Regions from separate parts of the Exiguobacterium sp. B2(2022) genome, predicted to be linked through region 1. Evidence: riboswitches for the same ligand, from Rfam matches in the RefSeq annotation. Region 1 holds a riboswitch; the other holds the start of a gene.
What was found. Region 1 has a riboswitch for cyclic di-GMP ahead of ON063_RS11270 (transglutaminase-like domain-containing protein). Riboswitches for the same ligand answer to the same signal wherever they lie in the genome.

Region 1 (16,823 bases):
TGTTTCACCTTCGTCGATAAAGTTCAACGGTTGGTTCGTCACGGCTCGATACATCTTGAGCTGTTCTGGGATTTGGAATCGGTACGTCGATCCTTCTCCATATGGATGTCCGTTCGCAAGCGCCCAATTGTAGTCAATTTTGACGATCGAATCCGTCGTGACGACATCTACCGTCCCCCCGGTCTCTGTCGTTTCGGTCACTACATAATCGGTCAAGATTTCATCCTGGATGTCGAGCACTGCTTCCTTCGAAGCTTTTTGATCCGCTACCGGTTCTTCAGATTTCGGCTTATCTGGAGTTGGTGTTTCTCCACCTTCCTCGCTCGGTTGGTCCGGTGGTGCGGTTTCTGTCGCCGGATCACTCTCATCTGAAGGTGTCGGAGTCGTTTCTGGAGAAGCTTCTCCTTCTCCAGGTGAGGTCGCATCCGGAGTCGTTTCTCCAGATGACTCATCAAGCAATTGATTCGATTCTTCTGTGCTCTCTGTTTGGGAAGAATCAACCGTTCCTTCCGCATATGCAAGTTCAGTTACAGCGAACGGCTGTACGACAAGCAAGACGGTCAAGACAATGGATAACCATCGTTTCATGTACGTTTCCTCCTGTGTCTTTGTTTGTAGACATCACAAACGTGGAACAAGGAGACTCGCCTCAAAGAACACACCAAAAAAAGGCCGCCTTCTCAAGAAGGGACCTTGGTCATTGTTCAGTAATAGATTGAGGCACGATAGTCAGAGGCGCTACGGAACGTCGTCGTACGTTTCTCCGTCACATCCCGTGTCACATCAACGATGCGCCACTTTCCACTAATAAATACTTCATTCCAAGCATGATACCCCGTCACTCCCTTTGCGGAACCCATGACAAGACGGGTCGGAATGCCTTGCGCGCGTAGAAGTGCTGCATTCAACGAAGCGAAGTCATAGCAAATCCCACGTTTCGTCCGTAACGTTGTCGCGTGATCAGGCAAATACGTAGAAGTGAGTTTGGTGAGTTTTTTATAGTCATAGGCAATGGTCTTGCCGACATGACGGCTTGTCACGAGCGTTTGCTGTGAAGTAGAGTAGGATGAACGTGACAGCGACGAAGCGAGGCGCGACGTCACACGATCGATGAAAACGTTTTGAGTCGAATGGAGATACGGTGCCGATGAGTGTATGAGACGGACCGTTTTCTGAAGGAGGCTGATGCGCTTATAGCGTTTGCCGTCCGATGACTGATAGAGCGCGAATGTATAATCCCCGTTCCCGTAGTTTAAATTGAAATGATTCTTCCCCTTGTAGACATCATGATAGCGAACCTGCTTGCCTTGTCGAATCTCTAATTTAAATGAGCCTTTGTCTTGGCTCGAGATATACACGTCAACTTTCCCCGTCCGTGTATCGACACGCGTACTCGCCGCATCTACGGCGGCAGGTCGCAACACAATCAAAGCGAACAACAATACCAACATCCCCGTGAAGAATTTCTTCATGAGACGAACCTCCTTTGGAAACTGGCTGCCATGTTAAAGGCCCTTTAGCTTTGCGTCACTAGCTTTCGCATAGTTTTGCCATTATCAGTGAAGTCTTACATGACTAATTTAGCATATAGGTATATTGAACCTCTTAATCTTTTTGTGATTCAGGTGAATGTATGTGCTTTTTGAGTCTTTATGCCTAAAAAATCGACCTCTCGGAAGATGAAGTTCCTTAGAACAAATGAAACGGCTGTATGGATATTTCGCTGAATCAACCGAACAACCGTCTTTTTTCTAATCAACTACATGTCTAAAAAGCGTCCCCCTACAAGTCGGATTGTTCCGAGGAACTTGTAGGGGGACGCTTTAATGTGCGGACATATTTTTAAAGTTATCGAGTAACTTTAATCATTTTCTTCATATCTTGATACCCGCTCTGTTTCATCTTCACTGTGACTGTCACGCCTGATTTCTGACGTGGAATCACTAGTTTATAATTTCCTCGGGAATCGACTTTAGCCGTCTTGCTGATGGCTTTCGTCCCGACAAATGCCTGAACCGTCGCCCCTTCGTTCCCTTTACCCGTCACGTAAGTCTGACTCGCCCGAACCGAGTTGACAGAAAATGTACGGAACGTGTTGAGGACACGTAGCGACGTGAGCGGCGAAAGGTTGCCGGCGGCGTCTAACGCACGAACCGATACGGTTGCACCGACTTTTGTCGTCTTCATATCGTAGCGATACACACCCGTACCGCTTGCTTTCGCTTTATACGTGCGGTTGTTGTAGTAAATGTACACCATTGCTCCCTTTTCCGCTTTCCCCGTCACGCGAGTCGATTTGTTCGTGAGCGTGAGTAAAGTCGGTCGATCAGGTGCTTTCTTATCGATGGTGAATGTAAGTTGTGTGATGTTCCCAGCGGCATCCGTCACACGAAGTGTATAAGCTCCAGAAGTACTCACTTTCGTCTGATTGGCAATCCGTCTTCCGTTCAATGTTGCCGTTCCTTCATTGAACTTGATGACGAGATCTTTATTCGTCAATTGACGATGCGTCACACCAGTTACGACTGGGGAGGTGCGATCAATCGTAAACGTTTCGCTCCGCTTGTTCCCATGCTCATCTGTAATCTCCAACGTATACTTCCCTGCTGTGGCAATCGTTGTCCCGGAAAGGAATGGCTTCCCGTTCAATGTTGCCGTTCCTTCTGTAAAGGTTGGTTTCACTTCTCGATAGGCGACTTTTCCTGACGTGAAGCCGCTGACTGCAGGAGGTGTCGCATCAATCGTGAAGTGAACGACCGTCTGATTTCCAGCTCGATCGGTGACGGTTAATGTATAGTTCCCGTCAGTCGTGATGACTTGACCCGATGTGAACGGTTTTCCGTTCAGCGTTGCCTCTCCCTCACTAAATGTCGGTTGAGCGGACGGGTACGTACCTTCTTCTGTCACACCTTGAACCTCGACCGCTGTCTTATCGATGGTGAACGTGATTTTTGTGACGTTCCCTGCCTTATCTTTGACCTCTAGTTCATAGACGCCTTCTTCCGAGACGACTGTCCCACTCGTGAACGTTTTGTCGTTTAAGGTCGCGGTTCCTTCGCTGAAGGTCGGACGTACCGATTGATAGTGTCCGTCAGCCGTCACACCTTGAACTTCGACAGCTGTCTTATCGACGGTGAACATTACTTTGGTGACATTTAAGGCTTTATCTTTGACCACTAGTTCATAGATGCCTTCTTCCGACACGAGCGCCCCGCTCACGAACGGTTTATCGTTCAAAGTCGCGGTTCCTTCGCTGAAGGTCGGACGTACCGATTGATAGTATCCATCAGCTGTCACGCCTTGAACTTCGACCGCCGTCTTATCGATGGTGAACGTGACCTTCGTGACGTTCCCCGCCTCATCCTTGACCACTAAGTTATATACGCCTTCTTCCGATACGACCGTCCCACTCGTGAACGGTTTATCGTTCAAGGTCGCGGTTCCTTCGCTGAAGGTCGGACGTGCCGATTGATAGTATCCATCAGCCGTCACACCCTGAACTTCGACTGCCGTTTTATCGATGGTAAACGTGACCTTCGTGACGTTCCCCGCCTCATCTTTGACCACTAGTTCATAGACGCCTTCTTCCGACACGACCGTCCCACTCGTGAACGGTTTGTCGTTCAAGGTCGCGGTTCCTTCGCTGAATGTCGGACGTGCCGTTTGATAGTGTCCGTTAGCCGTCACGCCTTGAACTTCGACTGCCGTCTTATCGATGGTGAACGTAAGTTTTGTGACGTTCCCCGCTTCATCTTTGACCACTAGTTCATAGACGCCTTCTTCCGATACAATCGTCCCACTTGTGAATGGCTTGTCGTTCAAAGTCGCGGTACCTTCTCCAAAGACTGGAGTAATATTTCGGTTAAGTGATCCGTTTTGAACATTGCTGACGACAGGCGCGGTACGGTCAATCTTGAATGATTGCTTCGTTTCATGTCCAGCTTTGTCTCGAACAATCAGCGTATACGTTCCGTCTGTCGTAATCGATTGACCTGACGTAAACGATTTCCCATTCAACAACGCTACTCCTTCATTGAAGGTCGGTGTTACGATTTGATTGGTCAAACCGTTCGGCACTCCCGTCAAAACAGGCGCTTGCTGATCCAACGTGAAACGCACGGTTGTCTGATTGTTCGCTTCATCCTTAACCACCAACTCATAGGTTCCATCCGTTTCAATACGGACAGGCGATTTGACAACATTGCCATTCAACGTCGCTGTCCCTTCATTGAACGTGAACGAGACAGGCTGAGCATAGAAATGGTCATGTGACACACCTGTCACGATCGGTGCAATCACATCTTGAATCGACTTCGTCCAAACGTCACTCGCCAGCATCCCGTGAGTCGCTTGGATTGAGAATGTTGATTGATTGGTTAACTGTAGGCCGTCGAAGACGAATCGACCCGTTTCATCGGTCGTCACGGTAGATGCGTCTGCGCCGAGTGTCAATGTCACATGTGTCCCCGGTTCCGCCGTTCCTTGAATCGACGTATCTCGGTTCGTCACAGGATCAATCGTCATGACTTCATATCGACGGGATACGGTCTCAGATGTACGATCAATCTCATCCTTCGCATAAGCAGAGAGGCTCACGGTCTCATTGAGCGTGAAGGGACCTTCATAAACAGATGCTTGATTGTTGCGTGTGACATGAATCGTCCCATCGGTCGCCGTCAATCCAACCGTCTGACCTTTCAAATAGATACCACTGTCGAGTGTGACAGTTACGACTGGAACGTCCGTCTTATACACTCGATATGACCATCGATGAATCTTACCGTAAGCATCGGTCATCGAGAAACGTAACGTCCGATCTTCCGGAGTCTTCAAATCGACACGGAACGTCCCGTTCGCTTTCGTTTGAAGCTGTTCTCCGTTCAAGTATAGAGTCGACAACGGAATGAATGATCCCGATACTGACACCTGTCCATCCTGTTCGAATACAGGTGTGCTTTCGAGTCGGAATGGTAACGTATCATATAATTGATTCGTCGCAGTCATCGAATAGACACTGTTCGACCCTGACATAACGACCATTCCATCTTGGGAAGGCGTATAGTACCCGAAGGTGAAGTATGTGCCACGAAGTTGCCCCTTCACATTTACTCCTCCGGTCAATCGTAATCGTCCACCCACGTACACATTGCCGTTCAATACCGTTCCTTGTCCAAGTGTCAATGTGGCACCTGGCATGATGTAAATATCTTGGTTCACCGTTGTGTAACTCCAAGACTCATTTGACTTGACGATGCGCGCATCGACAGGCGTAATTGGAGCGAGCGTTTTAACTGTGAAAGACAACCCTTCCGTCACGATCGTTTCATTCGCATTCATATCTTGAATACGCAAGGACTGGAGTTTCCATGTTGCTGCTTCTTTAGGGAATGCGCTACGAGGCAGCTCCATGTTAAACCCATCTGACGTGACATGTGTACTTGATAATGTCTTGGTTTCATTGATTTCGTTCACAAACGTGGCATCGACTGACTTTAGCTTCAAGTCGTCAGACGCAAAGATTTTGAAGGATTGGAAATCACCTTCATCAAGCTCGAGTGTTGCCGAATCGATTTTTGCGAAGGTTGGTTTGACTGTGTCGGACGAAGGATATCTTAATATAAAACCTTGAGTATCTTCTTCATTTCGATAGATAGTTCGGCTATTCGATTGTGCGTCCACAAGATTCACGAACCCCATGACGTAGCGCCCGGATTCCATCCCATCTTCGATCAAAAGCGTCCCTTCATAGACACCGTCCCCCTGATGATCCATGGACACATACTGCCATGCGCCGGTGATTGGTTTTTTCAAGAAAAAAGACACGTAAGGAATCTGGTTCGAGTCATCTCTCGCCTCGACGCGCACACTCACTTCGTCCCCCACCGTAAATTCTCCTGATTCAATCGTATAGCTAATGAGTTCAGGAGCAGTTGTGTCACTGTTCGTTCCATATACTTCAAACCCTTGGACATCATCTTTTTCACGATAGACGGTTCGACTATTCGATTGTGCGTCCACGAGATTCACGAACCCCATGACGTAGCGCCCGGATTCCATCCCATCTTCGATCAAAAGCGTCCCTTCATAGACACCGTCCCCCTGATGATCCATGGACACATACTGCCATGCGCCGGTGATTGGTTTTTTCAAGAAAAAAGACACGTAAGGAATCTGGGGCGAGTCATCTCTCGCCTCGACGCGCACACTCACTTCGTCCCCCACCGTGTACTCTCCTGATTCAATCGTATAGCTGATCAGTTCAGGTGCCTCTGTATCCTCCACTGCTAATCCTGAATAAGGTAATGAATGCACTAATAATATAATGATAATCAATTGAGCCAACCACTTCTTCATATGTTTTCCTCTTCTCTTTTCTCATATGTAGGTTTTTGAATATGAATCCTATAAATCCCATATAAAAATATAGCACGTTTTCCAAAAACAGAATGACCTATTTTATAAAAATAGGGGCATGAACAACACAAAAAAGCGGAGTGACCAGTTTCGATCACTCCACTTTCCTAAACGCTTATTTATACATAAATTTACTACTCTACATTTCATACGTAGAATTCCTATTTTATTCAGAAAACTCAATCTCAATTCCTGATCCGGCCATATAATATTTAAAGGAGTCTCCATTTGCACGGAACGTTCCTTCTTTGAAATAACGCATCCGATTATGCCAGTCTTCCATAACAAGACGTTCCACCTCAGTCATATGTGCAGATGCCACGCTCGCATAGTTTTTAGCTTCTTGTGTATCAGGTCCGTACACCAACTCACCCATCATTTGAATGGATTCGTATTGATATTTCATCATTGCCTCACGTTCCTTTGGTCTGACACCTGGTTTATAGGCATCACCGAACCAATGTCTCATGACTAAAATTCCTTTGTCTTCGAGGTGAAACACCTGAAGGAAATTCTGTTCTCCCTTTTCATATTTATAGCCAATGAGACGAATACCCTCAAATTCGGTGAAACGGGGATCTAGCTTCACCTTTTCAAATAGAGCTGTTGGGGAAGGACGATCAATCTCGATCTTCGGCTTCACCACACTCAAATCTCGGTTTGCAGTCCATCCCGTTTTCTTACCCGTACGCACCTTACTCCAACTACCGACTGTCTCGAGTACTGTGACAGTCTGATTCTTTTTGACGTTAAGGATGACTTTTGCCTTCCGACTACGTGATGCATAGATTTTACTCGATTTGTTGAACTGCTTTTCAATCGCTGCTTCGACTTTACTCACATCACCTTGAGAAAAAGGAATCTGGGCTGGTGACAGTACGGCTGTCAAACAAAACACTGCTAACATAACGCCACTTAACAACTTCTTCATATGTATAGCCTCCATGACTTTATTCTTTTTATTTAGTGTATCAAGAGGCATAGGCACTCTGTCGGCAGTTTTTAAGAAATAGGAAAACCGATTTTTTATCTATTATTGCTATTCAGGTTCTTCTCTTAAAAGAAATGAATTATTCATAAACTAATCCTTCTTCGTCCGTATTTTAAAAACAAGATCAGTCTGTTTTGCCTCAGGCAATTTGAACTGATCTTGTTGTTTTATGCATCTATTTTTTGATACCGTTTCAACTTCTCAATTAGTCCTTCTTGAACCTGTAGAGCTTCTTGTCTTTCGATGGCTCGTGATTCTGATAATTCATCTACAATCTCAGATAACTTTACAATGCCTTCATGGAATAAGCGCATCCGATCTTCGAAATGGTTCGACATCGCTTCCATCTGTTCTTGAGAAGAACTAAATGCCTCATTCGACTCCTCGACATGCTCATTTACAGTATTGAGTTCTTCCTGTATATCTTGCAGCAATAAATTTTGATTCTTCACTAACCGAGACAGTTTCGTACCAAATTCTGATTGACTCTCTGTATGTGTTCGTTGTGTCTCGAGTTGATGTTGCATACTCGAATGCATTCGTTCCAATTGTTCGATTTGCGTATGTAATGCAGTAGACAAACGCTCCATACTTTCTGCAATCAACACTTGGCGTTGTTCCTCTCGTTTCGCCTGCTCCGCGTGAACGTGTTGCCAGTCTTCTTGAATACGCAAAAAATGCTTCTCTTGCTCAAGGTGTTGCTGACGGTTGATTGTGAAAAACTCATCCATTTTCAAAAACCATTCTGCTTGATGACCATTCATGAGTGCGAATAGTTCGGTTTGAGACTGTTGCGATTGGTGCGACAGAACGTTCTGCCAGTTGTTAAGCTCGCTCACAAGAGCTTGTTGATTCTCAGAAGTTTGTTTTTTTGACTCTTCAAACATGTGAAAGAGTGTCTGACCGACTGCGAAAATCGCTAACGAGAATACGCCAATCAACGTCCATTTCACCCAATTTGTCGTTTGTGTGATGGCCGCGAGCGAACCTGCTGCAATCGCCATGGTGACCGATAGTTGATAGTTCTTCATTTCAAATCCTCCAATTTCACTTCCTCATGCCATTCAGGAAGTGTTTCATAAAAAAGTTGCAAGGTGTCTTTCGATACTTTTTGATCCATAGCATGTTCGAGGGTTGTCCATTTTTCTAATGCTACTTTTGGATAAATTGTTTCTAGGAAAATGGTTGCGACATCATCTAGTCGTTTCGTTCGTTCCACCACAGACAATGCTTCTAACGTTTCGCAAAATTGTCGCCAATCTTCCAGACAATCTGGTCGATATCTCGTTAGAAACTGTGATAGATTACTTTCGATTTTTCGACAGTTCTCATCCAGCAAATGAATCATTCAGACTCCCCCATTTCCTTAACACTTGTAACCACTGAGCCACATCCCGCTTTCCATACAAATCAAGCGTTCCAATTTGCTCCAGTTGAATTAAGCGTTTGACCACTTGTTGAAAATAAGGCCGGGGAGGGTAGCCATAGTAGAGCCAAGTCTCGTTCAACATATCCATCCCAATGTTCAACCATTCGGTTTGCCATTCTTCATAAGAAACATCCTTTGTCTCAAGACGAAGACCTGCATGCTTCAAAAAGGATAAAGCGATTGGAGGTATTGATTGATGAAATGATAAAGAATTTTTCTTTAACAAATCCGAAAAGGTAAAGGTGTCAAAGGAAACTTGATGAATCCACGACCACATGTCTCCTTTTAAGACAATATCTTTTGAAATGACGGTGTGACATTGTCTACGATCGAGCAAAGGCTTCATCCATATTTCCAATCGATCCCCTATGACGACGCTGACAGTATGATCCGCCCTAAACGATATATGATGTAAATCGTTTGGATGAACATATTCCACGTCATAGAAATTCGTCAACGTAAATGTCGAGTCTTCTCGAATCGGAAATGGACCAGACGAGGTGACGGATTTTTTAAACAATTCAGTGACAAGTCGCGGCTCTCCGACGACAAACAACTTCGTTCTTTGAAACGTGTAGGTGGGTGTCGGTTCATTGCTCAACGCTTGCCAGTACGAATATTCAGAAGTGAGACGGGCAGCATCAATCTGCTGCCCGAGCATCGTCATACACTTCATTTTTGTAAAATCTCCGTTTTCAATTGTGCAATGTAGGCAATCTGACGTTCAATGTTTGCCTCTGATGCATCAAATTCAACTCGTTCAGTTGATTTCTCATTTTTTAGTTTCGTGAGACGTTCTTCCCATTCACTTAATTCTTCACGATAATGCCGCGGTAATTCTTCTTCCATCACTCGTTGAATGTTGAGAGTCTCAAGTTGTAACCATTGTTCGAATGCTTCACCCTCTTCTCGAATGAGCCTGTCTACCGTTCCTTCTACTTGTTCTTGGATGTGCTGTGTCTCAGCCTTTTTCATTGCCTCGATTTCTTCTCGTTCTAACTGTTGAAGCTGTCGTTCGCGTTCGTCTTGTAAATACTTTCGCTTCTGATCGATTTTTTGTTTAAGTGTTTCTTTTTCGCCAGCCTCGCGTAGCATCTCATCTAACAATTCTTGTTTTTTCGTGAAGGCGTGCAACACTTGTTGACGCTCTGCGTGGAAGCGAGCTTGATGCTCGTAATCAATACGCATATCTTGTTGCCGATCGGCATCCATCGTTTTACCGATTCGAACAGCAACCGTTTCTAGAGGACTCGTAATTTGATCAAGCGCTTTCCACATCGATGCATCTTTCTTAGTAGAGCGCTTTTCCGTTTCTTCTACCAATGTTTGAACGATGGTTGCTGTCATCTCTTTTCTTTTACGTTTCGCCGCTTCTTTTGGATCTTCTTGTTCATTTTCAGTGCTCTCTTCTTCACTCTGTTTTTGATTCTGTTCTTGCTCATTCTTCACTTGTTCTTTATCTTGCTGGTCTTTTACGAATTCTTCAGCTGCTTGCTTCGTTTTTTCAGTAACTACAACTTTCCCACCTGCATGCGCTCCTGCACCGAGCCTTTTTGTAAGTACAGCCAATGCAACTGCAGCTCCGATATCAGCGACACGACCCACTATCTTCAGTGTATTTTCCATCTTATGAGGATCAAACGATTCATCAACTATGTACATGGGCTCATACGGTTGATGTAACATATCTTGTAATTTTTCAAGTTCATCACGTAAGGTTTGGACAGTTTCTGCAGAAGAATCTGATTCCACGTGAGCAATCTCAGCTAATTTTGCTTCATGCTCTTCCACCATACGTTGTCGCCGTTCATCATAAGCTTGTTGGAACTCATCAAAAGACCACGCATTAAAGTTAACCGTCACATCTCCCTCAATCGGTTGTAACGTATAACGAATCCCACTCAACAATCCATCGAACTCACGCTTCACGGAGTCATGGACATTTCTGCGCAGCTCGATCAGTACTTCTTGAGCGACATTTTCATCGAGCTTCGTCATCAATTGAGATTCTAATTGATTCTGTGCCCATTCAAGCTGTTCTTCGATCATGTCTTTCATTTTTTTGTAAGTTTGTTTCAATGATTCGTGAAATTGAGATAATTCGATTTCCACTTGTTCATTCAATTGATTTTTTTGAAGATGAACTCGCTCCATCGCTTCTTGTAACTGTTCACCTGTCTCGTCCGCACTTAGCTTTTGAAGATATAAGTCTTGTTCTAAACGTACGGTCACTTGATTCAACCAATGAATCATCGCATGTACGAAACGACTTTCTTTAAGTGCGTGCGTATTGGTCACTAAATCAGGAATCAACTGTTCGGTCACTTGTGACAAACCAGCACCAGTTTTCGCGCTGACAGCAACAAGTGGATAATACTTGCCAAGCTCTTCAACTAATTGATTCGTCGTATGCTCCATAACTTCTTGAAGCGATGTTTCCGATAAGTGATCGATTTTGTTGATGACAAAATACAAATTTGGTTGATACGGGATCAACTGTTTTAAATATAGAATGTCTTCCGCCGTAAGTCCTTGCCATGACATCACATAAATGGCCGCATCACAACGGAGCATCGCTTCTTCAGTCATGCTAATGTGATGGGCATACTTTGTATTGCGCCCTGGTGTATCGACGAGCTGTAGCGTCGGCTGATTCGCAAGTTCAGAAGTAGCAATATGAATGGATGTCCAGTTTTTCTGTGTACCACTCGCTACATACTGAGAAAATTCTTCTGAACTGACGAATTCAATCTCGCCATCCGTTGTCGTAGCATGAATCTTTGGTTCGCCATAACCGATGGTGGTCAAGATTGTCGTTGACTCATTCGTATGGGTAGGAAGAAGCGATTTCCCGATGATTCGGTTTAGAAGTTCTGATTTCCCGACACTAAATGACCCAAATACGCCGACTCGAACCGTTTGGTCTTGTAAAGAGCCAAACAGAGAGGCAAATTCTTTTTCCTCACGTTCCAATAAACCGAGCTCTTGCTGCACCGTTTCCATAAGGGATTCATTGATTAAGGTAGAAGTACGTTCAATTTGCATTCTTGTAACCTCTCTTTCGCTTGTTCTAAATCTACAGATACACGACTTAATTGTTGTTGAATTCGTTCTTTTTCTTCTGCTGACTCGTTCATCATCTTTTCCATTACGGTTTGTTCTTCGCGGAGACTTGCTAGCAACTCATCTTGAGCCTCTAAATGTAAATCAATTTCTCCTCTTGCCACTTGAAGCGTGTCACATTCTTCGAAAAATGTTTCAAACTCATCACGCTGTCGTCTTCCGTTACTCTTAATTTGTTTGATGACTCGACGTACTTCTTTTGTCACCATTTTTTTATCCGCTTCATTTTGTTCTTTCATTTGTTCGAAACGAATCCGTTTCTTTTCTCTTTCGAGTTCTTCTTTTGCTTTTCTCCACTCTTCCATTGACTCGAATCGACTAACCCCTTCGATGAGACCATCTGTGTTGTCATGGTGACGAGCTGTCAATTCTCGAAGCGCTCTTCGTAATTCATCTTGTTGTTGAATCAAACGTTCATACTCCTTATTTTCAACCCACATCTTATTTACTTTATCCGATAGAATCACACGCGTTCGAATGACCGTTTTTTCAATACGTTTTGGATTTTGTCCCAGTAATAGTGCGTTGCTCTCTAATTCTTGTTGCAAAAGTTTACGTTCCATCTCATAGTGATGATTCTTTTCACTCTTTATCCCTTTAACTCTTCTAAGTTCAATCAATTGTTGGTAGTCTTCATCCATATCTTTCAGTTTTTCCTCAATATCCTCGAGCTCAATTTGAGAAGTCACATGTGCATCAACTTGTCGCTGCTTCACTTTTAAAGAAACAGGCATTGATGAAATGGCTACCTCTTCTTTAAATTGAAGATCAAATTGCTCGACATACTCATCCATCTCACGCTTCAACGTTTTAGATAGCTTCTTCAATGCTTGCTGGAATAATTGCTCGAGTTGGTCAGTATGTTGTTCTAGGTCTTCTTCGATGTCCTCTAAGTCCCCAATCCATTCAATCTGATTCAATGAATCAATCAATTCATTTTCGAGTTGAGTGACACTTGTGTTTAAGTCTTCCACACTTTTTTCGATGGACGTGTCGAACGTCTTCTTAATCTCTCTAACTTGTTGATTTAATTCTGTTCGCCGTACGTCGTAACGAAGTTTGAGCAAATCGAACTGTTTCGCCATTTCTTCGACATCAATGGATTGGTTCAACACATCCTCAATTTTGTGAAGCAAGCCACCCATGCGTTTATAGTACTGCTCCAAATCAAAGAAAGGAGACTGCAAGGCATCTCTCGTCTGCTCACCGTCAAACAAGTAATGTTCTAACTTCTCTTCGAACATCTCAAAACGTGAGGCAGTACGTAAATCTTCGACCGACCAATCTACAAACTTATCGGGTTCGACAGTTGCATCATGGGCTTTCAATGCCTGAAGGGCACTGACCGGATAAACTTGGGCCAATGGCACATTACAATATTCGTTTTGACGCAATGCGGTTTCAAGTGATCGAACGACTTCTTCAATCTCATTTTTCGGAATGCCGTCTAACCGGTTTGCGACAAAGAAAATGCGGTCGATCGAATCCGACAGGTCTTTCAAAAACTCAAACTCTGTCCGTTTTCCAGGTTGCTCCATGTTGAAGAGTAGGATGCTAGCCTGAGACGTCCGAATCTTGTCCTTTGTGATACGTTCGTGCTCAGGGTTGAGGGCCTGTAGCCCTGGTGTATCGACAAGAACAACACCGTTTTGGAGATAAGGGGAGTCGATAAATAAATCAACATGTCGAATGGCGTGTGATACATCCAACAACTTACTCATCTCAGTCACATATTGATCGAGTTGGTCAAAAGACACCTCTTCTTCTTTCCCATCGTAGTAGTGCACGATGGCACATTCATGACCCGGACCTTCCGTCTGGTGACGGATGAAGTTGATGGTTGCTGTCGTTGGCGTGACACGCGATGGCAACACTTCCTTCTGCAACAAAGCGTTAATAAAGGTGGATTTACCCGTCGAGAATTCTCCAACGACCACAATTTCAAAGCGTTGTTGCAAAAACTGATTTTCTTGTTGCTGTAGGAGTTTCATCCAATCTTGTAACTCGGTGTAATCAGGAAATACGGATAACGTTTCTTCTGCCGTCTGTTTGGCTTCTGTAAAAAGTTGAGTAATCGCATCAAGTTGTTGAGTAAATTCTTTACGCATGAGTTTCTCCTTTATAACGAGTCACTTGTAGGTGTTGAAGTGTCTTCGCCTTTTCTTGGTTAATGTATTTCTTAAAATTAATTGTGAATTGTCGTAGCACTTTAGCCATCGCTTCATTCGTATCTTCTAGCGCGTCGACAATCGTCGCATGAATCTCCTCTGCCTGTTCATCCATAAATTGAGTGTCCGAAGAACTGAAACGAAGTAATTCTTGAATCTCTTGAATGGTGTTCGCCTCGTAGTCTTCTATTTTCTTTTCGTGAAGCTGAATCTCTCGCTCTAGCCTCACTGATTCTTCTCCCGCTTCTTTCATTTGCTTGGCAGATTGCTCCATTACTTGCTGAAGTGTCTGATCATGTTGTTGTTTCAACTCTTCATACTTTTCCGACCACTCATCACGAGCCGTCGAATCTCTATGCACAGTGCGCTCTTTAAATAACAGCCACTTCCGTTTTACTTCGACGTTCTTTTCGACTTCAGGCATCTTTCCAAGCGATTGAATCTCAAGCTTCCAATCTGCATCAATGTTTGCAACTTTTATGTCACGCTGCTCGGGTAATTCATGAAGCTTTTGATCCGCACGTTTAGATGAGTTGATTAACCTCGTACGCTTCGATTTGAACTGTTTCATCTCTTTTGTTCGATTTTCAATCATTTGCATTAAATCTAGCTTTTCATTCAGTTGAATATTGCTCTTCAACTCAACTTTGGCAACATCCCAGTCTACCTTGTGTTCTAAGTCGAACACTTCCATCGCTTGAAAGAAGCGAGCAAGTTCATCTTCAATATCTACACGACGTCGGTCCACATGATTCGTAAACAGGTAATGAACCTCTTCATTCCATTGTTTGAGTAAAGATAGACATTCTTCTTGATACGTCTGATATTCAGCCATGACACTTTGAAATTTCGACTTTTCCAAATGCTTATCACTTTCTCGTCGAAAAGTTTTTCGGAATTGTCGCTCTTCTTTATTCTTTTTCATTTGGACTTCTTTCAGTTGAAGGATCAACTGTTCATCAGCTGAGTCTGAATCAAATGTGATATCTGCTAGCAAGTTCGTCCCATGTGTTTCGATGTGATCGTAGCTCTCGATAATCAATTGGCGAAGTCGTGCCTCACGTAATTGACGTTCTTTTTCCTGTTCTATCGATAAAGACTGATTCATACTCTCGTACGATTCGATTCGTAACATCAATTCTTCATACGCATGTCGTAGACTGTTTAGTTCCGAGCTTTCATAGGCTTTCGTCTCCATATACATAGAAAGCTCTTGTTCAAGCTGCAGAAGTCCCGATTCATCAAGCAGCTTTTCATTCCCCGAATGTTTAGCTTCCATCGCCTGAAGCGATGCTACCGGAAAGATAGCTGGGATATCCGAACAATAGGTGGCTAACCTTTTTTCCATTGCCACTTTCACGTCTTGCCATTGTGTCTCGCTAATCGTGTCATAACGGGTTCCGACAAGAATGACATGTTTGCCTTGTTGGAGAAAGCGTTGAATCAATTCATCATCGACCACATCAATTCCTCGGGGTGCCTGAAACAGGTAAAGCACCGTCGCTGAAGAAAATAAAATGTCCTCCGTCGTCTCGAATGCTTCAATCGTTCGTGAGTTCGCACCAGGAGTGTCCACTAAAATCAAATCATCATTGAGAAACGGAACATCGAGATAAAGATCCACATAACGTGGTTCTAAGGATACAGAAGACTCTTTTTGAAAAGTCGTATACTTTTCAATCTTCTCTGGATCCATTCGTCCTTCTTCAATGATTTCTCCATTAGCAGCAACAGTTTTAAAAGTCGGGAGTTGCCCATTCTGTATAGCAAAGATTCGAGTAATCGTTTTTGTCGTTTCGTTCGTGTGTGCTTTTAAGTATGTATGACCGAGCAATGCGTTGAGCAAAGCTGATTTTCCTGCACTAAACTGACCGACGGCAAGAATCTGGCTTCTTGTATGCTCAAAGTGTTCTTGAAGATGTTGAATATCGTTTGCAAGGAATGGATCATCTGCATATAAAGAAACCCATTCCTCAAGTGATTGTTTCATTTGCTCTTTACTTAATAATTCCAAGCATAACCCTCCTTGTTCCTCAGTTGTTATTATAAGGAATTTAAAGAGGTTGGGGTTTACTTTTTTTGTTAAAGGTCAATAAAATAGTGATTCTTCATAAATAATCGACAGAATAAAAAAGGGACGACACATATGCGCCATCCCTCTCAAGTTTATTCCGAAAATTATTTAACTTTTGTTGCCGCTGATTGCCCCGCTAACCAACGAGTCAATCGAACACCTTGCATGACAACGTCTTCATCTGTCGAGATCAGATTTTGGATGAAGTCTTCATCAACATCCCCCTCTACTTTCCATGTTTTATCGACAAGGTGCAAAACAATCCCGTTCACATTCATTTCACTGAGGTAATCGTAGTACACTTCTTCTACAATCACTACTGGATTACGTGCAGCCACTTCGATGTATATCGGATTCGCATGGGACCCTTGCAAGTTGACGCCGTTCAACCGCTCAATTTGCAATGCGTTTTCGCCTGTGAAAGTAAATACGTGCCCTTTATCGGTCATTACGAGTTCGTATTGTGTCATGTAGTAACGCCAGTCTCTTTCCCCCGACCAATGATGAATGATTTGTTTAAGTGATTCATTCATCGGACCATCCATGTGTATCAATCGCTCAATCAATGTATCAATCACAAACTGTACTTGTTTTTCGTCTTCATCTACTTTATTTTTACTCAAT
Region 2 (16,823 bases), on a different contig from region 1:
ATATTCTTCCCAAGGATGAAGAAAGTGGCTTTCACCTGATGCTTCTTCAACACGTCGAGCAGCTTTCCCGTTTTCCAGTTCGGCCCATCATCCAGCGTCAGATAGATGAGGCTCGGGTCGTTATACGCTTTCGGTTCCGGGATCGCCGCCTGTGACAACGTACCAATCAACAAAAAAATAGACATGAGTAATAGAACGCGTTTCTTCATTCCAACAATAGCTCCCTCGAATCAAAAAACAAGTGACATATGACACATACCTTATCACATATCCGAGACATCGAGACGATAAATGTGTTCGTCGAGTTCTGTCGTGAGATAGGTGAAGTTCAATTTTTTCAATAGCGCGATCGATGCCTCATTCGTCTCAAGGACGCCGGCCTTGAACGCTTCTGCTCCTTGGTCGGCCAAGTGACGAATCAATCCCGACATCACCTCGAACGCATAGCCTTGGCGAGCTCGTGTAGGTGCGATGGTATAGCCAATCCAATACGTCTGGTCTTCTTGCTGGATATACACGTCCCCAATCAATTCTTCGGTCGCTTGGTCGATGATGGCGAGTTGCATGCCGTGTGGAAGCGATTGTTCGCCGAGTAGGGCGTTCTCGTATTCAGTATAGCTAAGACCTTTGAACGATTGATGCTGCATCCAGTCCAAGTCGTTTCGATACGCCATGAACGACTCGATGTCTTGTCGTTCGAACGGGCGGATGAGGCAACGTGGTGTCGTGAGTATGATCATCATATCGCTCAAACGACTTTCTTTTCTTTTTTGAATAGACCGACCAATAGAAGCGCAAGACCACTAAAGAAGATCGCAGGGAAAATCAACCACATGATCAATCCGGCCCAACCGTTCTGTACACTGATGGCGTAGGAGAGTCCGATTGAAAAGGCCAGTGCTGGTGAAATGGGGATCATGAGCGCGACACCCCATATTTTAAATTTTGTATTTCGTGCTTCGCCCGTACTGAACCAATACGCCACGAATGCGCCTAAACTTGCAATGAGATATCCGATTGCAATCGCCATTTGACCAATCCCTTCACTAATGTTGATAGTTCAACCTCGCACTTACTTTCCATGTATGAAACGAAATCTCCTGTCATGATTCAAAAAACCGAGCCCTCGAAGGACTCGGTTTGACGTCACACATGCTTCCGCTGAAACGCCGAAATGGCTTCATATTCTTCTGATAGGTGACGCGACAGGCGAATGTAGATCGGCAAGAGCTCCCGATAGACGTTCGTCGCTTCCATGTTCGGTGCATGCTCGTGGGTCACTTGAGGCACTTCTTGGAACTCCTCGATGTCCCCGAATGCGTACTCTCCGAGCATGACGGCCCCGAGGCATGAGCTTTCGTGACTTTCCGGCACGACGACCGGTGTGTCAAAGATGTCCGCCATCATTTGACGCCAGAGGCTCGACTGGGCAAAGCCACCTGTCGCATGGATGCGGTTCGGTGCGCCCGTCAACTCATCGAGTGCAAGCATGACCGTATAGAGGTTGAAGATGACACCTTCCAATACGGCGCGGATGAAGTGCTCGCGCTTATGATGAATGCTGAGCCCGAAGAAGGAACCGCGAGCGTTCGAATCCCAAAGTGGAGCCCGTTCGCCCATTAAATACGGATGGAACAACAGACCGTCTGCACCCGGTTTGACCGTCTCGGCGATTCGCGTCAACACGTCGTACGCGTCGATCCCGAGGCGTTTCGCTGTCTCGACCTCACTTGCTGCGAACTCGTCACGGAGCCAACGGAGGATGATGCCACCGTTATTGACCGGTCCACCGATCACCCAATGCTTGTCCGTCAGCGCGTAACAGAAGATGCGACCTTTTGGATCTTCGACAGGTTCTGAGACGACCGTCCGAATGGCGCCACTTGTCCCGATTGTCACGGCGACGACCCCTTGTTCGAAGGCACCGACCCCGAGGTTCGAGAGCACGCCGTCGCTTGCCCCGACGACGAGCGGGAAGTCCCAGCCGAGCGTCTCGGTCACGTCTGGTGTTACATGTAAAATCTCTGTCGTTGGCACGAGTTCAGATAAACGATCTGGTGTCACACCGGCAACCGTCAGTGCTTCCGCATCCCAATCCCGTTGTTTCAAATTGAACAACCCCGTCGCCGAGGCGATGGAGTGATCGACGACGAAGCGTCCCGTCAACCGATAAAAGACATACTCTTTGATGGAGACGAACTTGGCTGTCTGTTCAAAGACGTCAGGATGTTCTGATTTCAACCAGCGCAGCTTCGACAGCGGTGCCATCGGGTGGACCGGGGTACCGGTGCGCATATGGAGGGCACTCGCATCAAAGTCGCGTTTGATTTCTTGCGTATATGGATTCGCGCGACTGTCGGCCCACGTGATGCTGTTCGTGAGCGGACGTCCTGAGGAATCGAGTGCAATCAAGCTATGCATCGCCGAACTGAACGATGCGAAGCGAATCGGACCGTCCGCTTTGGCGCGGACCGCCGAGACGGCTTCGAGCACGGCCCCATAGATGACGACCGGGTCTTGCTCGGCCGTCTCCGTATCGGGCGTGAGAAGCGGATACAACACGTTATGTACCGCTAGTTGTTGATGACCGTTGAACAGGACGGCTTTCGTACTCGTCGTCCCGATATCGACCCCAATCGTAAACACACAATCACTTCCTAACTTAGATGATAAACAGGCTAATCAAGAACACGACGGCAAAGCCGGTGAGTCCGATAATCGTTTCCATGATCGTCCATGACTTGAGCGTATCTTTCACATCGAGACCGAAGTAACGGTTGACGAGCCAGAAGCCTGAGTCGTTGACGTGCGAGAGGACAGTCGCCCCTGAGGCGATGGCGATGACGATCAAACCGAGTGCCGCGCCTGTGATGTTTTGGATTTCAAGTAGCGGTGTGATGAGTCCAGCTGCTGTGACCATCGAGACCGTTGCCGACCCTTGGGCGACACGGACAACCGTCGCAATCAAGAAGGCGAGGACGATTGCCGGAAGTGGTGAACCAGCCATCATTTCACCGAGGACGTCACCGACACCTGAGTCGATGAGCACTTGTTTGAACACACCACCGGCACCAGTAACGAGGATGATGATCCCGGCTGGTTCGAGTGCTTTCGTTGCAATTTCTTGTACTTCGTCACGTGAATAGCCACGGCGTGTCCCGAGGAAGACGAACGTGAGAAGCGTCGCGATCGTCAAGGCGACGAACGGGTGTCCGAGGAACGTCAAGAAGTCACGGACGGCGTTGCCTTCATCTAAGAGTACCGCTGAGAGCGTGTTCGCTAAGATCAACACGAGCGGGATCAAGATGAGCGACAAGATCATTTTGAAGCTTGGCAATTCTTTCGATGTATCGATTTCTTTGAATTCCATGTAATCCGGAATCGTCACATGAATCTTCTTAGCAATATACTTCCCAAAAACGGGACCGGCTAAAATCATCGATGGAATCCCGGCGATGACACCGAACAAGATGACCCAACCGAGGTCGGCACCGATCAAGTTCGCAACGGCGATCGGACCAGGTGTCGGTGGGATGAAGCTATGCGTGACCGCGAGACCTGCGAGGAGCGGGATCCCATAGTAGAGAAGCGAGCGTCCCGTCTTTTTGGCGAGACCGTATACGATTGGGACGAGAATGATAAAACCGACATCGAAGAAGACCGGGACGGCGACGATGAACCCGGTGATCCCGAGCGCCCATTGTGCCTTGTCTTCCCCGAACTTACTGACGAGCGTCTGGGCGAGGCGTTCCGCGCCACCTGACACTTCAAGCATCTTCCCGAACATTGCCCCGAGACCGACGACAACGGCGACGAAGCCGAGCGTTCCGCCCATCCCGTTCTGGATGGAGGCGATGACATCTCCGAGCGGCATGCCGGCTGCGACCCCGACGATGAGACTGACAAGTAACAACGAAACAAATGCGTGAAGCTTTGTACGAATGACTAAAAATAAGAGCAAGAAGATCCCGGCTAAGGCAATCAAAATAAGTGTTGAGCCAGACATTGAGTTTTCCCCCTAAAGTTTAATATGTAACCGTTTACAGTTTCTGACAAAGGAAAAGGTCAACTCCCCGTGACCTTTTCCGCATTTCTTACTTCTTGACGACCGCGTGACCACCGAACTCGTTGCGGAGCGCGGCGACGACTTTACCTGAGAACGTGTCGTCTTCGAGTGAGCGGTAGCGCATCATAAGTGACAAGGCGATGACCGGTGCGGCTGCCTGAAGGTCAAGCGCCGTCTCGATCGTCCATTTGCCTTCACCTGATGAATGCATGACGCCACGAATCTCATCGAGCTTTGCATCTTTCTTGAAGGCGTTCTCCGTGAGTTCCATGAGCCAAGAACGGACGACCGACCCGTGATTCCAGACGCGTGCGACTTGTTCGTAGTCGTAATCGAACGGACTCTTCTCCAAGATATCGAACCCTTCTGCAATCGCCTGCATCATCCCGTACTCGATTCCATTATGAATCATCTTCAAGAAGTGACCACTTCCGGCAGGACCTGTATACAGGTAGCCGTTCTCGACAGACAAGTCTTTGAAGATTGGCTCGATTGTCGGCCATGCGTCTGCGTCACCCCCGACCATCGTACAGGCACCGTTCCGTGCCCCGTCCGTGCCACCGCTCGTTCCGCAGTCAAAGAACTTGATGTCCTTCTCGGCGAACTGCTCGGCGCGTGCGACCGAGAGCTTGTAGTTCGAGTTGCCACCGTCGATGACGATGTCGCCCGGTTCGAGTCGCTCATATAGTTCGGCGAGTACCGCTTCCGTGACGTCTCCGGCAGGGACCATCGCCCAGATGACGCGTGGCGTCGACAACTTGCTCACGACATCCTCGAGCGTCGGCACGATTGTGAACGCGTCCGATGTGACGTCCCCGACGTCCGTCCCGACGACCGTATGTCCGTGATCGCTCAAGTTAAGTGCCAAATTGTACCCCATTTTTCCTAAACCAATCAAACCAATTTCCATATCGTCACCCCTGAAAAAGAATTTTTTTCCGTCTCTAGATTCATCATATCAAAATAAATTCGATTTACAAGTCAAATCACGGAATTTTTTTCGTTTTTACGACAAAAATTCGACCCCCGTTATGGAGGTCGAACGAATCAACTTGATGATGCTTTCTTATATTGCTGGAAGAAGACTTCAATCTCTTCCGCAGGCAAAGGACGATTGTAGAAATATCCTTGTGCCTGGTTACACGATTCGGCTTTTAGGAAAGCGACTTGATTCTCCGTCTCGACGCCTTCCGCGATAACGTTCAAATCAAGCTCATGCGCCATGCGGATGATCGTTTTGACGAGGGCCGCATCCTTCTCGTCACTTTCAATGTTCTTCGTGAAATGTTGGTCAATCTTCAGCGTATCGATCGGGAACAGTTTCAAGTAGCTGAGAGACGAGTAGCCCGTCCCGAAATCATCGATCGAGAGATGGACACCGAGGGCGACGAGCTCGTGCATCGTCTCGATAGCACGGTCCGCACTCTGGATGACGCTCTCTGTCAACTCGAGTTCTAAATACTTTGCGTCGAGACCTGATGCGTCGAGTGCGCGGCTGACGACTTCCGGCAAGTCTTTTTGAGCGAACTGAATGGCCGAAATGTTGACGGCGACCCGAAACGGGTGGATGCCCGCATCTTGCCACGCCTTGTTTTGGCGACACGCCTCATTCAAGACGAACTCACCGAGACGGTGGATGCTTCCCGTCTCTTCGGCGATTGGAATGAACTCACCAGGAGAAATCATCCCGAGTTCCGGATGGTGCCAACGGACGAGCGCCTCCATGCCGATGACCATTTCCGTCTCCAACTGGATTTGCGGTTGATAGTGGACGGTGAACTCGCCACGCCCGATTCCTTTACGGAGTGCCATCGACAAGTTCGAGCGACGGGATACGGACTCGTTCAATTCGTTCGTGAAGAACTGATAGCCGTTCTTGCCGTCAGCCTTCGCCCGATACATGGCGATGTCGGCGTTTTTGATTAAATCTTCTGCCGTATCCCCGTCGGACGGGTGAAGACTGATCCCGATCGAAGCACCGGTGAACACTTCCTCGTTCTCGAGTTCGAATGGGGGATGGAGGACGTTGATCAACTCTTGAGCACGATGGGCCGCAAGGTTACTTTTCGTATGCGGTGACAAGATGATGAACTCATCTCCACCGAGACGGGCGAGCGTGTCCGACTTTTGAATCGTTGACTGGATCCGGGTCGTCACTTGCTTCAAAAATTGATCGCCGATCGAGTGACCGAAGCGGTCATTGATGACTTTGAAGTTGTCGAGGTCGATATAGTACAAGGCGAACGGTTCTTGCTGGGACTGACCGAGTAGCGCATCGAGTCGGTCGCTGAACAAGCGACGGTTCGGGAGTCCGGTGAGCGGGTCCAAATAGACGAGGTCGTTGATTTGTGCCTCGATTCGTTTCCGTTCACTGATGTCACGGATGATGCTACTGAAGAAGATGCCTTTGTCCGTCTTCCACGTTCCGAGCGACATCTCGATTGGCACTTCGACACCGTCTTTTCGTAAGCCGATGAGCTCGACCGTCTGACCGATGACGCGTTTCTCACCCGTCTTCTCGTATCGTTGCATGCCGCGCTCGTGCGCGTCACGGAATCGTTCCGGGATGATGGCGACAATCGACTGTCCGATCATCTCGTCATACGTATATCCGAACAAATCGGTCGCCCCGTGATTCCACTGGAGAATGACACGGTTATGGTCGGCGACGATGATGGCATCCGATGCCGATTCGATGATCGATTCAAACTTCAGTTCGAGTTCTTCCGATTTTGCCTCGAGCTGTGACGCCGTTCTCAGTGAGATGTACATGATCACGAACAAGGTCATGACGCTCGCTGCGATGACGTAGGCGAGGAGGGTGCTATCGACCGCATAACCGCTCATCGACTTGCTGACTCCTTCTGTCGGGGTGAACTGTGCCGCGCCCATCCCGACGTAGTGCATCCCTGATACGGCGACACCGATCAAGACCGAACTGGCGAGACGGCGCCAATGGAATCGCGAGACGTTCGGGATATAAAAGAGGATGTACAGTCCGACGAGCGATGCTACATAAGCAACAAGTGCAGAAGCGATCCACATGATCGGGTCATACGTGAGGATGGCGTTCATCTGCATCGCTTCCATCCCGATGTAGTGCATCGAGACGACCCCGACACTGATCAAGAAGGCACAAAAGACGAGTTGCGTCGGTCGTGTCTCCGGATGGCTGATGATCCAGAAGGCGAGCCCGGAGGCGACGACGGCCGGTACGATCGACAACAAGACGATGCCGAGGTGATACGTCACGTCATCGTTTAGGTGGAATGCCAGCATGCCGATAAAGTGCATCGCCCAAATACCAAGCCCGAGACTGAAGGCGCCGGCTGCGACCCAACTGAACCGTGAGGCGTATTTCGCATATTTCAAACGACTGCTAATATCGAGGGCGACACCTGCAGCGAAGATGGCAACAGCGATGGAAAGAATGACGAGTGGTAAGTTGTACGAGCTACTGAGGTGATGTTCGATTCGAAACAGTCCTTTCGATTTCAAATGGTTCAATGAGTGAATGAATTGAAAAGTGCTTTATTAGAGTAGCATATTCCAGAATCGCACTTCCTGCCCCGTTTTGTAAGGTGGGTCAATCTTTTAGACGAATCACACATTGCGGAATTTTTTTCGAAACGGTATCGTTAAGTGAAGAAGAGAAAGGGTGATTCTTGATGGAAACGATGAACGGGACGGCCCGCATCCGTGGCGCCTATTCGACACTGAGTAAGAAAGAACAGCGTATTGCCGACTACATCTTAAAACAACCAGAACAAATCATTCACCATACAATTAATCAAGTGGCAGATGACCTCGACGTCGCCGAATCGACCGTGTTCCGCTTTTGTCAGCGTGTCGGTTTTAAAGGCTATCAGGCGCTAAAAATCGCGCTCGCCTCGGATGTCGTCGCACCACTTCAGGACATCCATGAAGATATCACGGAGACGGATACGGCGCTTGAAATTGCAGAGAAAATTTTTTCGACGAACGGGAAGACAATCGAGTCGACGCGTCAGATTTTAGAAGGAGACTCTCTGGAGAAAACCGTCGAGCTGTTCCTCGGGGCACGCCGCATCGAATTCTTTGGGAGTGGTGGGTCAGCGGTCGTCGCGTTAGACGCCTATCATAAGTTCGTCCGAAGCGGGCTTCAAGTGAGCGCCATCCTCGAGTCGCATATGCAGCTCATGTCGGCCTCGCAATTGACGACAGACGACGTCGCCGTCGTCATCTCGCATTCCGGGGCTTCTAAGGAAACGCTCGATATCGCCAAACTCCTAAAAGAAAAGGGTGTCCCGACGGTCGCCATCACGAACTATGCGAAATCACCGCTCTCGAAGATTGCAGACGTGTCGCTCTATACCGTGTCCCAAGAGACGGCGTTCCGCTCAGAGGCACTCGCTTCCCGCATCGCGGAGCTCAGCTTGATCGATGCCTTGTTTACAGCTGTCATGATGCGACGTGGGGACGTGGCACGTGCGTCTCTCCAGCAGATGCGTGAGGCGATTTCAATGCGCCGAATCTAAAGAAAACAGGGTTAACTTCTACAAAAAGGTGGAAATTATAAACTCTGAGGGCAAAGCGAGGCTTAGAGAGAGAAGGTGGACCGATGAACCATATTGATTTTTTATCTTCCGACCACTACAACGAGTTCAAACGGTTAGCACAACGACTTACGGATCCTGGCAGTACCAGTCGCGAATACTTCGCCGCGCTATATGTACTTGCGGGTCATTCGCATATCCGAGAATGTTTGCTTCCTTATATAGACCTCGAAGCTGGGAAGATTCGAACCTCCACAATCATCGATGACAACACGTTCGATAAACGAGAGTTTGTACTCGCCAAACTCGTCATTCACTTGTATAACTCAAAAGAATGGGTCCTTCCGACCGAATTGATCGCCTTGCCGGAAGAGGACTATAAACTAGCGATGCAGGCGATCACGCTGTGCCGAAATGAACAATTTGACGGGGTCACGATCCCGAGCGACTGATGACATCCTGTTCCGTTTGCGACAGGGTGTTTTTCGTCTAGTGAAAAGGAGGAGAGACCGTGTCACTCAATACATCGATGTTGACCATCTTGCTTGTGCTCTTATTGATGATGATGACAGCTCCACCGCTACTTCTGTTTTACTTGTGGCGACGTGACCGAAACCAGCGTGAGCACTCTGTCCTCCGTAACTTCCCGATTCTCGGAAAACTGCGCTATATGTTCGAGAAGATGGGTCCGGAACTTCGGCAATATTTGTTCTTGAACGACAACGAGGCGAAACCGTTCTCGCGGAACGAATACGAGGCGGCTGTCATTGCCGGGAAATATAAGTCGCGCATCATCGGATTCGGCTCGGAGCGAGACTTTGAAGCGGGCGGGTTCTACCTTCAAAACGCATTGTACCCGACAAATCGGAATGAACTACGCATCGACAATTCAACAAAAGTGTCGACGTGGGTGTATGAACTCGATGAAGATAACCTCTTCACCCGAAAAGAGCATCTCGTCGAACGAGACATCTCCCCATACTTATTAACAGAAGAAGATACCATCATCATCGGGAAAGAGACGTGTCGGGAGCCGTTCTACGTCCGCGGCCTCGTCGGACAGTCGGCGATGAGCTTCGGTTCGCTCGGCGACAAGGCGATCACGGCTCTCTCGATCGGGCTCGGCCGTGCGGGTGGGACATGGATGAACACAGGGGAAGGTGGTCTTTCGGACTATCATTTGAAAGGGAATGTCGACATCATCTGTCAAATCGGTCCGGCACTGTTTGGTGTCCGGGACGAAGACGGGGCGTTCTCGGTGGAAGCGTTCAAACAGAAGAGCGCACTCCCGCAAGTGAAGGCGTTCGAACTGAAACTAGCACAAGGGGCGAAGACGCGTGGGGGACATATCGATGGCTCGAAAGTGACCGAGGAGATCGCCCGTATCCGCCACGTGCGTGTCGGGGAGACCATCGACAGTCCGAACCGATTCTCCGAGTTTCAGACGCATAGGGAACTGTTGGGCTTCATCGAAAAGTTGCGTGAAATCGGTGGGAAGCCGGTCGGCATCAAGCTCGTCGTCGGCAATATACAGGACATGGAATCGCTTGTTGAAGAGATGGCGACGTCTCAAATCGTACCGGACTTCATCACGATTGACGGGAGTGAAGGCGGGACGGGGGCGACGTACCAGGAACTCGCCGATACGGTCGGGTTGCCACTGAAAGCGGCACTTCCATACGTCCATCGCCTCTTGATCGAGCATGGTCTTCGGGACCGGATCAAACTGTTCGCCTCGGGGAAACTCATCACGGCGGACAAGGTGGCGATTGCCCTCGCCCTCGGTGCCGACCTCGTCAACATCGCCCGCGGGCTCATGTTCAACGTCGGCTGTATCCAGGCGCAGGTGTGTCATACGAACCGTTGCCCGGTCGGTGTCGCGACGACCGACCCGAAACTGCAGCGTGCTCTTGTCGTCGACGAGAAGAGCTTTCGGGTCACGAACTATATCATCTCGCTTCGGGAAGGACTGTATAATATGACGGCCGCCGCAGGGGTCCGTTCCCCGACGGAACTGTCACAAGAACACGTGATTTATCAAGAGCCGGACGGTCACATCCGCTTGATGCATGATTAATAACCGTTGAATCAAAGGATTTCATCAAAACATCCTACGAATTTGCCGATAAAGAAGGCAAACCCGTAGGATGTTTTTTTAAAGTATTTTCGTTGTAGAAACTACCAGATACTTGTACAATCAGGTAAATGAAAGTCAGAATTTATTATAATCTAACGTGGCGTTTGAGTGGAAATGAATGAATCCGTTTTGTTCCGCGTATGCGGCACTCTTCGGACGTTGTTTTGAAGATACCGTCAACGCCTTGATGCCGTATCGCGCATCGAGGTCACGCAATTCTTGGATGCGGTCTTTTGACCATTGGTCTTTCGAAATCGTCGTATAGTTGAAGCTTTCCCACATGACACCATCCACATACGGATACGTATACGTCTTCAGTGTCGCAAATCCCCAGTTTTGAATGAGAGAAAGGGTAGGGTGGTTGGCCTTGATCGTCTTCATGAACTGACTCATCCCGTCACGCTGTGCTTTCAAGATGGTTGGTTGTTCCGAATGCTCGTTGTCGATGTTGCCGACAGTATCTAAGAACGCTCCGTCTAATCCTTTCGCGACAATTTGTTTCTCCACTTCACGCGTCAATAGCTCACGATAGTGCGTCGACGTCATGTCGACCAAATAAGAATCCCACTCCGCATAATGGACACGTTGTCCGTTACGGTGGAAGAAGTCCGATTCGTTCATCTGCTTGATGAAGTCGACGTTCCAATTGTCAGCTTCCATCGTATTGATGTAGCCGTACACTTTCGTACCGAATTTTTGTAACTCTTTGATTTGAGCTGCAGTATAATAAACAGGCTCGATGATGACGAGGTCATATTGTTGCATCTTTTTGATCTTGCTTTTACTCGGCATATCATAATAAATCTTGTACGACTCGACGTTTGCGAGCGGGTTGCTCGCTTTGGCGACCGCTTGATGTGGTGTCCATAATGCGAATCCGACAACGAAAGCACAACAGAGGCTGACGATACGTTTGGCTGAGAAAATACCCATAAAAAAACCCTCCTGATAGTTATCAGAGAGCGGCTGCGGCTATTGCAGACTGGCGATCGGTATCTCGAAAGATCGACGACCCATGTCTTTGCGCCCTTACTTTTCAGTAAGTTTGCCCGTCTCGATATGAAATTTTTGGTCGAACAATCCATCGAATGTCCTACTACTTAATAAAATACCACGTAAAGGAATGAGTGACACTATGATTTATACCCAACATCGCACATCAATCAAATGGATTGAAATGATTGTGACTATTTTACTTATCGGCATTTTGGACTATACGTTTAGTCTTTCTTTGTCAGAATGGGCGATTGACCCGTTAATTTTTTATATCCTTCTCTTCTCGCTTCGCTACGGCCTACTCGGGGCGTTCGTCAGTTTCACATTGACGAGTCTATATCATTTTTCATTCCTTCTGATGGAAGGGACAGATTTGCTCTTATTCCTTTACGATACGAACGAACTCGCGTGGATTTTGCTTCACTTCTTCGTCGCCTTGAGCGCCGGCGTCTTCAGTCCCATATCCGTCAGGAAGAGGTGGTCGATGAGAACGAACAGTTGAAGCAGACGGTGCAGCAACTCCAAGAATCACAAGGAGAGATGCGGAAGCGGGTGCTCGATTCGACGTATACACTCTCAAGAATCTATGAGGTCGGTCTTCAGCTCGACCAGGACGCGACAGACTTGGTACGTGACCATTTGATCGGGACGTTTACACGCGTGTTCCGGGCGCGACAGCTCGCCCTCTACCACGTCGATACGTCACGCCGGACGCTTCGTCTTCATGTACGTTCGGGGGATGTCGAACGTTTGCCACAGACGCTCTTCATTGATTCGGAGCAAGGCATCTTCGCACGGATGTTCCAGACCCAAAAACCGACGATTCGGTTGGCCGATGAAGTCGAAGGACCCCTTCTCGTCGCCCCGATCTGTTATGAGGGAACGGTGAAAGAAGTGTTAATTGTCCATGAGATTGACATTCTTCGGTTGCGCAGTCACGAGATGAACATGATGAAACTCGTCCTCGACTGGGCCGGCACACGGATCGAGAAGGCGGATGCGCTCGAATGGATGCTCGTCAGCGATCAGCTCGTCGACGGGACGCGCATGTTCCGCATGGACGCGTTCGAACAAAAAGTCGCACAGCAAGTGTTGCGCCATGAACAGTATGACCAACCATACAGCACGGTCACGATCCCAGTCGAAGGCGTCGACTTGTCACTCATTGAAATCGAGCTCATCCTCCGTCAATCGATGCGGGAGATCGACGTCATCGGATATGACGAAGAGGAACGTGTCCTTCACTTCCTTCTCCCGGGCACACCGATTGAGTCGGCGGAACGATTCAAAGAGCGGATCGAGCATGTGTTCTATGTGAAAGGTGGGAAACGCCTATGACCGGATGGATGATTCTCTTGTTCTTTCTCCTTCATGCCGGAGTTCTTTTCGTTATCTACCGACTCGTCGTCCGACCGAGAGTGGATGCGGCCGAGAAAGGCGTCTGGCTCTCCATTTTTCTCGTCAGTGCCGTCGTCCCGATCATCGGGGAACTGTTCGGGTTGATCGCATATGGGGTTGCCCGTCGTTTCGCCTCATCGAAGACGCTTCTTGATTATGACGAATATATCAACTTCGACACGGTCAACTTGGAGCGCTTACAGCAACAGGCAAAAGAAGATTTAGACCTCGTCCCATTGGCGGAAGCCTTGCAGATGGACGGGAAGAAGCGGAAACAGTCGATCACGCAACTCATGTCGACACCGCTTATGAACACAGAAGAATACTTACATTTAGGTCTCGAGCATGAAGATACGGAAACGGTCCACTATGCCGCGACCGTCCGGAACACGTTGTTCGACCGATACGATTTGATGTTCAAGCAACGCATCGCGCAAGTGAACCCGGAACGACCGGAGACGATTTATCCCGTCATCGAGACGGGCGTCTCCTTTTTCGAGAGCGGTCTCTTGGACGAGGATATGAAAGCCCGCATCCAGCAACGGACCATGTTCCATCTTGAACAACTAGGAGAACACGATGCGACGGATGAGACCTATTTACGCACGAAAGCCCGTCTATCGTTCCAAGCAGGTGACGTCGAGACAGGGGAACGGTTGGCGGAAGCGCTCACGTTGTATCATCCGGAAGTACCGGACGGCTATATCATGCTCATTGAACACCATATGAGCGATGGGGACTGGGCATCGTTACGTCCAATCCTCGATCGGCTCCATCAACACCTCGACCTACGAGACGTTCCAGAAGATTATCGCTTTGTCATTCAACAGTTAGAAGGTGCAAACACATGAATAAATCGATTACGACGTATCTCGCGTCCTTGTTCTCTCTGATCATCGCGATGATTGTCGTCGTCCAGTTTTTACGACTCGACTACGGTCACCGGCTCATCCCACAAGAAGCACATGAGCCGAAGGCGTTCACGACACTCGCAGGCGAGGTGAGAGCAGTGGAAGGGACACCGGCTCAAATCTATATCCATCAAAACGAGGACGACTTGTCGACGTCCGTCTTGAACAACTTGAAATACGCGCTCGACTACGCGAAGTTGCCATACACGTCCATCGAGGCAGAGGAGATTGCCGCAATCGAGCCTTCTCCGCAGCACGTCCTCGTTGTCAGTGGGGAAAATACAAAGTCATGGCCGTATGAAACGATTCGGTCGTTTGTTGAGAAGGGGGGACGCCTTTATGTCGCCGGTCGTTTCATCGATCAGGAGTGGGCCGACCTCATCGGCGTCACTGATTTCGGGGACTTCAAGGACGGCATCAATGGATTGGTGTTCGAGAAAGAAATCTTCCCTGGCTATGTCGACTTGCCACAAGACTCAGGGCTCTTCGTCCATAGTATCGCCGATGTTGAGCTGAAAGATGAGACAAATGTCCTTATCTCGGCGAAAGACGAACCGATTTTGTGGCAATCTTCATACGGTCAGGGAGAGGTGATGTTTTGGAATACGACGTCCCTGACAGATAAGAACTCACGAGGTCTGATGGTGCAGTCGTTGTCGATGTTGTTCCCGGCGTTCGTCATGCCGCAAGCAGGCATCAAAATCGTCCATCTCGACGACTTCCCGGCACCGGTGCCGAGTAACTCGAATCCCGTCATCACGGAAGAGTATGACCTCTCCATTAAAGAATTCTTCTCCGAAGTATGGTGGAAAGATATGAAACAAATCGGTGAGGACTATGACGTCACGTATTCGGGCTTCTTGATCGGCAGTTATAAAGCGACGAACGAAGAGACGACCGAACAACTCATTGAGAAGATTCGTGCACCGATGCTCGAATATGGCCGAGGGTTGCTACAGACGAACGGGGAAGTCGGTCTTCACGGCTTCAACCACCAGCCACTCGTCATGGGTGACGAGGTGATGGACCCCGAGCTCGGCTATACGAAATGGGAGAGCAAAGACGCCATGCGTTCGGCCGTCGACCGTGTCGTCGAGGCGTTCGATTATTATATGCCGAATGAACAAATTCGGAGCTACGTCCCACCATCGAACATCATCGGACAGTCGGGACTGAGCGTGCTGAACGAGAAGTTCGAGGACGGATTGATCGTCGCCGGGCTCTATAGCGGGGATGCGAGTAAAGGAAGTTACATTCAAGAGTTCGGACCGGACCCGGTCTATCCGAATTTATATGATTTCCCGCGCGTGTCGAGCGGATACAACGAGACGCCGGATGACCTGTTCGTCGTCATCGACGCCGTCGCCAACTTCGGACTCGTCTCGCACTTTATTCACCCGGATGATGTGTTAGATGAATACCGTTCGAAAGGAAAAGGATGGGGCATCATGAAAGAGTCGTTTGAAGGACTATTCCAGACACTCTATGCGAAGTATCCACATCTCGAAGGGTTGAGCCAGTATGATGCGTATCGAAAATATAAGCTGTATCAAGATGCACAAATCGACGTAGCCTACACGAACGACACGATTGACATCAACGCCCAGCAACTGCCTGTCCCGTCGACGCTACTCGTCCGAGTCGAGCCAGGGAAACGGTTGGATACAGGAAATTTCGCGTTTGGCGCAGTCAGACCGTTCGATGAGAGCGGTACGTTATATCAAGTTGAACTAAAAGAGACGTCTGTTCGTCTCCCGATATTGGAAGGAGCGCGCCCATGAAGATTGGAATTGTCGTCGAAGGGAGTTATCCGTATGTGAGCGGAGGCGTGTCGAGCTGGGTACACATGCTGATGCAACAAATGCCGATGCATGAGTTTGAAATCATCTCGATCATGCCAAACCCGAAGTCTGAGGCGGATTATAAATATACGTTACCGGAGAACGTCACGGGTGTGACCACGCTCGCCCTCAATCAGCGCGCGACCCGGAAACGTCGTCCGGAAGCGTTGACGCAAGAAGAGCGTGACCGGATCAAGACGTGGATGACATTCGGTCAAGTCGAATCGTCGATCTACCCGATGTTAGCGTCACAAATCGGGACACCGGAACAGTTCTTCTCGAGCCGTCTCTTCTATCAACTCGTGACGGAGAGCTATCAAGAAGAAGGGCAGGCCGGTTCGTTCATCGACTACTTCTGGATGTGGCGCAGCATGTATGCACCCGTCCTCGACCTCCTGCAAGCCGAGTTACCGCAAGTCGACCTCATCCATTCCGCGTCGACGGGTTATGCGGGATTGATTGCGAGTGCGATGAAAGAGCGCCAAAACATTCCGTTTCTCTTAACCGAGCACGGCATCTACTCGCGTGAGCGGGAAGAGGAACTGTTGCAGGCGGCATGGATTCCACCAGAGTTCCGTTCGCACTGGATCCAGTTCTTCCACCATATTTCCCGGGAAGCGTACCGGACAGCGGATGACGTCATCACACTGTTTGAACGAAACGGTGAGTTGCAACGTCAGCTCGGTGCACCGGTCGAGAAGTTGAGTATCATTCCGAATGGGATCGATGTGACAGGCTTGTCGGCACTCGGTCACGTGGCAGGGGGAGAGAAGCTCCGCATCGGCGCCATCGTCCGCGTCGTCCCGATCAAAGATATTAAGACGATGATCTATGCGGCGAAACTCTTACAAGACATGCTCATCCCGTTCGAGTTGACCATCATGGGGCCACTCGATGAGGACAAAGAATATGCGGCCGAGTGTGAAGCGCTCATCCGTC

Region 2: another riboswitch for cyclic di-GMP. It lies ahead of ON063_RS02005 (putative glycoside hydrolase); the one in region 1 lies ahead of ON063_RS11270 (transglutaminase-like domain-containing protein).

The regions. Positions count from the first base shown of each region.
Region 1 is NZ_JAPEHX010000054.1:33-16,855, forward strand. Features, by position in the region: partial or broken gene ON063_RS11265 (hypothetical protein) at 1-588, opposite strand, end outside; gene ON063_RS11270 (transglutaminase-like domain-containing protein) at 705-1,472, opposite strand; cyclic di-GMP riboswitch class I at 1,486-1,562, opposite strand; gene ON063_RS11275 (Ig-like domain-containing protein) at 1,849-6,354, opposite strand; gene ON063_RS11280 (SH3 domain-containing protein) at 6,581-7,345, opposite strand; gene ON063_RS11285 (hypothetical protein) at 7,573-8,436, opposite strand; gene ON063_RS11290 (hypothetical protein) at 8,433-8,753, opposite strand; gene ON063_RS11295 (hypothetical protein) at 8,734-9,510, opposite strand; gene ON063_RS11300 (dynamin family protein) at 9,507-11,879, opposite strand; gene ON063_RS11305 (dynamin family protein) at 11,852-14,065, opposite strand; gene ON063_RS11310 (dynamin family protein) at 14,058-16,139, opposite strand; gene ON063_RS11315 (DUF262 domain-containing protein) at 16,304-16,823, opposite strand, start outside.
Region 2 is NZ_JAPEHX010000006.1:1,866-18,688, reverse strand. Features, by position in the region: gene ON063_RS02055 (polysaccharide deacetylase family protein) at 1-209, opposite strand, end outside; gene ON063_RS02050 (GNAT family N-acetyltransferase) at 264-743, opposite strand; gene ON063_RS02045 (hypothetical protein) at 749-1,030, opposite strand; gene gntK (gluconokinase) at 1,147-2,646, opposite strand; gene ON063_RS02035 (GntT/GntP/DsdX family permease) at 2,663-4,006, opposite strand; gene gnd (phosphogluconate dehydrogenase (NAD(+)-dependent, decarboxylating)) at 4,095-4,976, opposite strand; gene ON063_RS02025 (bifunctional diguanylate cyclase/phosphodiesterase) at 5,114-7,573, opposite strand; gene ON063_RS02020 (MurR/RpiR family transcriptional regulator) at 7,735-8,583, shown strand; gene ON063_RS02015 (hypothetical protein) at 8,667-9,053, shown strand; gene ON063_RS14890 (Clp protease N-terminal domain-containing protein) at 9,016-9,210, shown strand; gene ON063_RS02010 (FMN-binding glutamate synthase family protein) at 9,131-10,678, shown strand; gene ON063_RS02005 (putative glycoside hydrolase) at 10,814-11,671, opposite strand; cyclic di-GMP riboswitch class I at 11,712-11,798, opposite strand; gene ON063_RS02000 (hypothetical protein) at 11,874-12,236, shown strand; gene ON063_RS01995 (hypothetical protein) at 12,212-13,072, shown strand; gene ON063_RS01990 (hypothetical protein) at 13,069-13,983, shown strand; gene ON063_RS01985 (DUF2194 domain-containing protein) at 13,980-15,824, shown strand; gene pelF (GT4 family glycosyltransferase PelF) at 15,821-16,823, shown strand, end outside.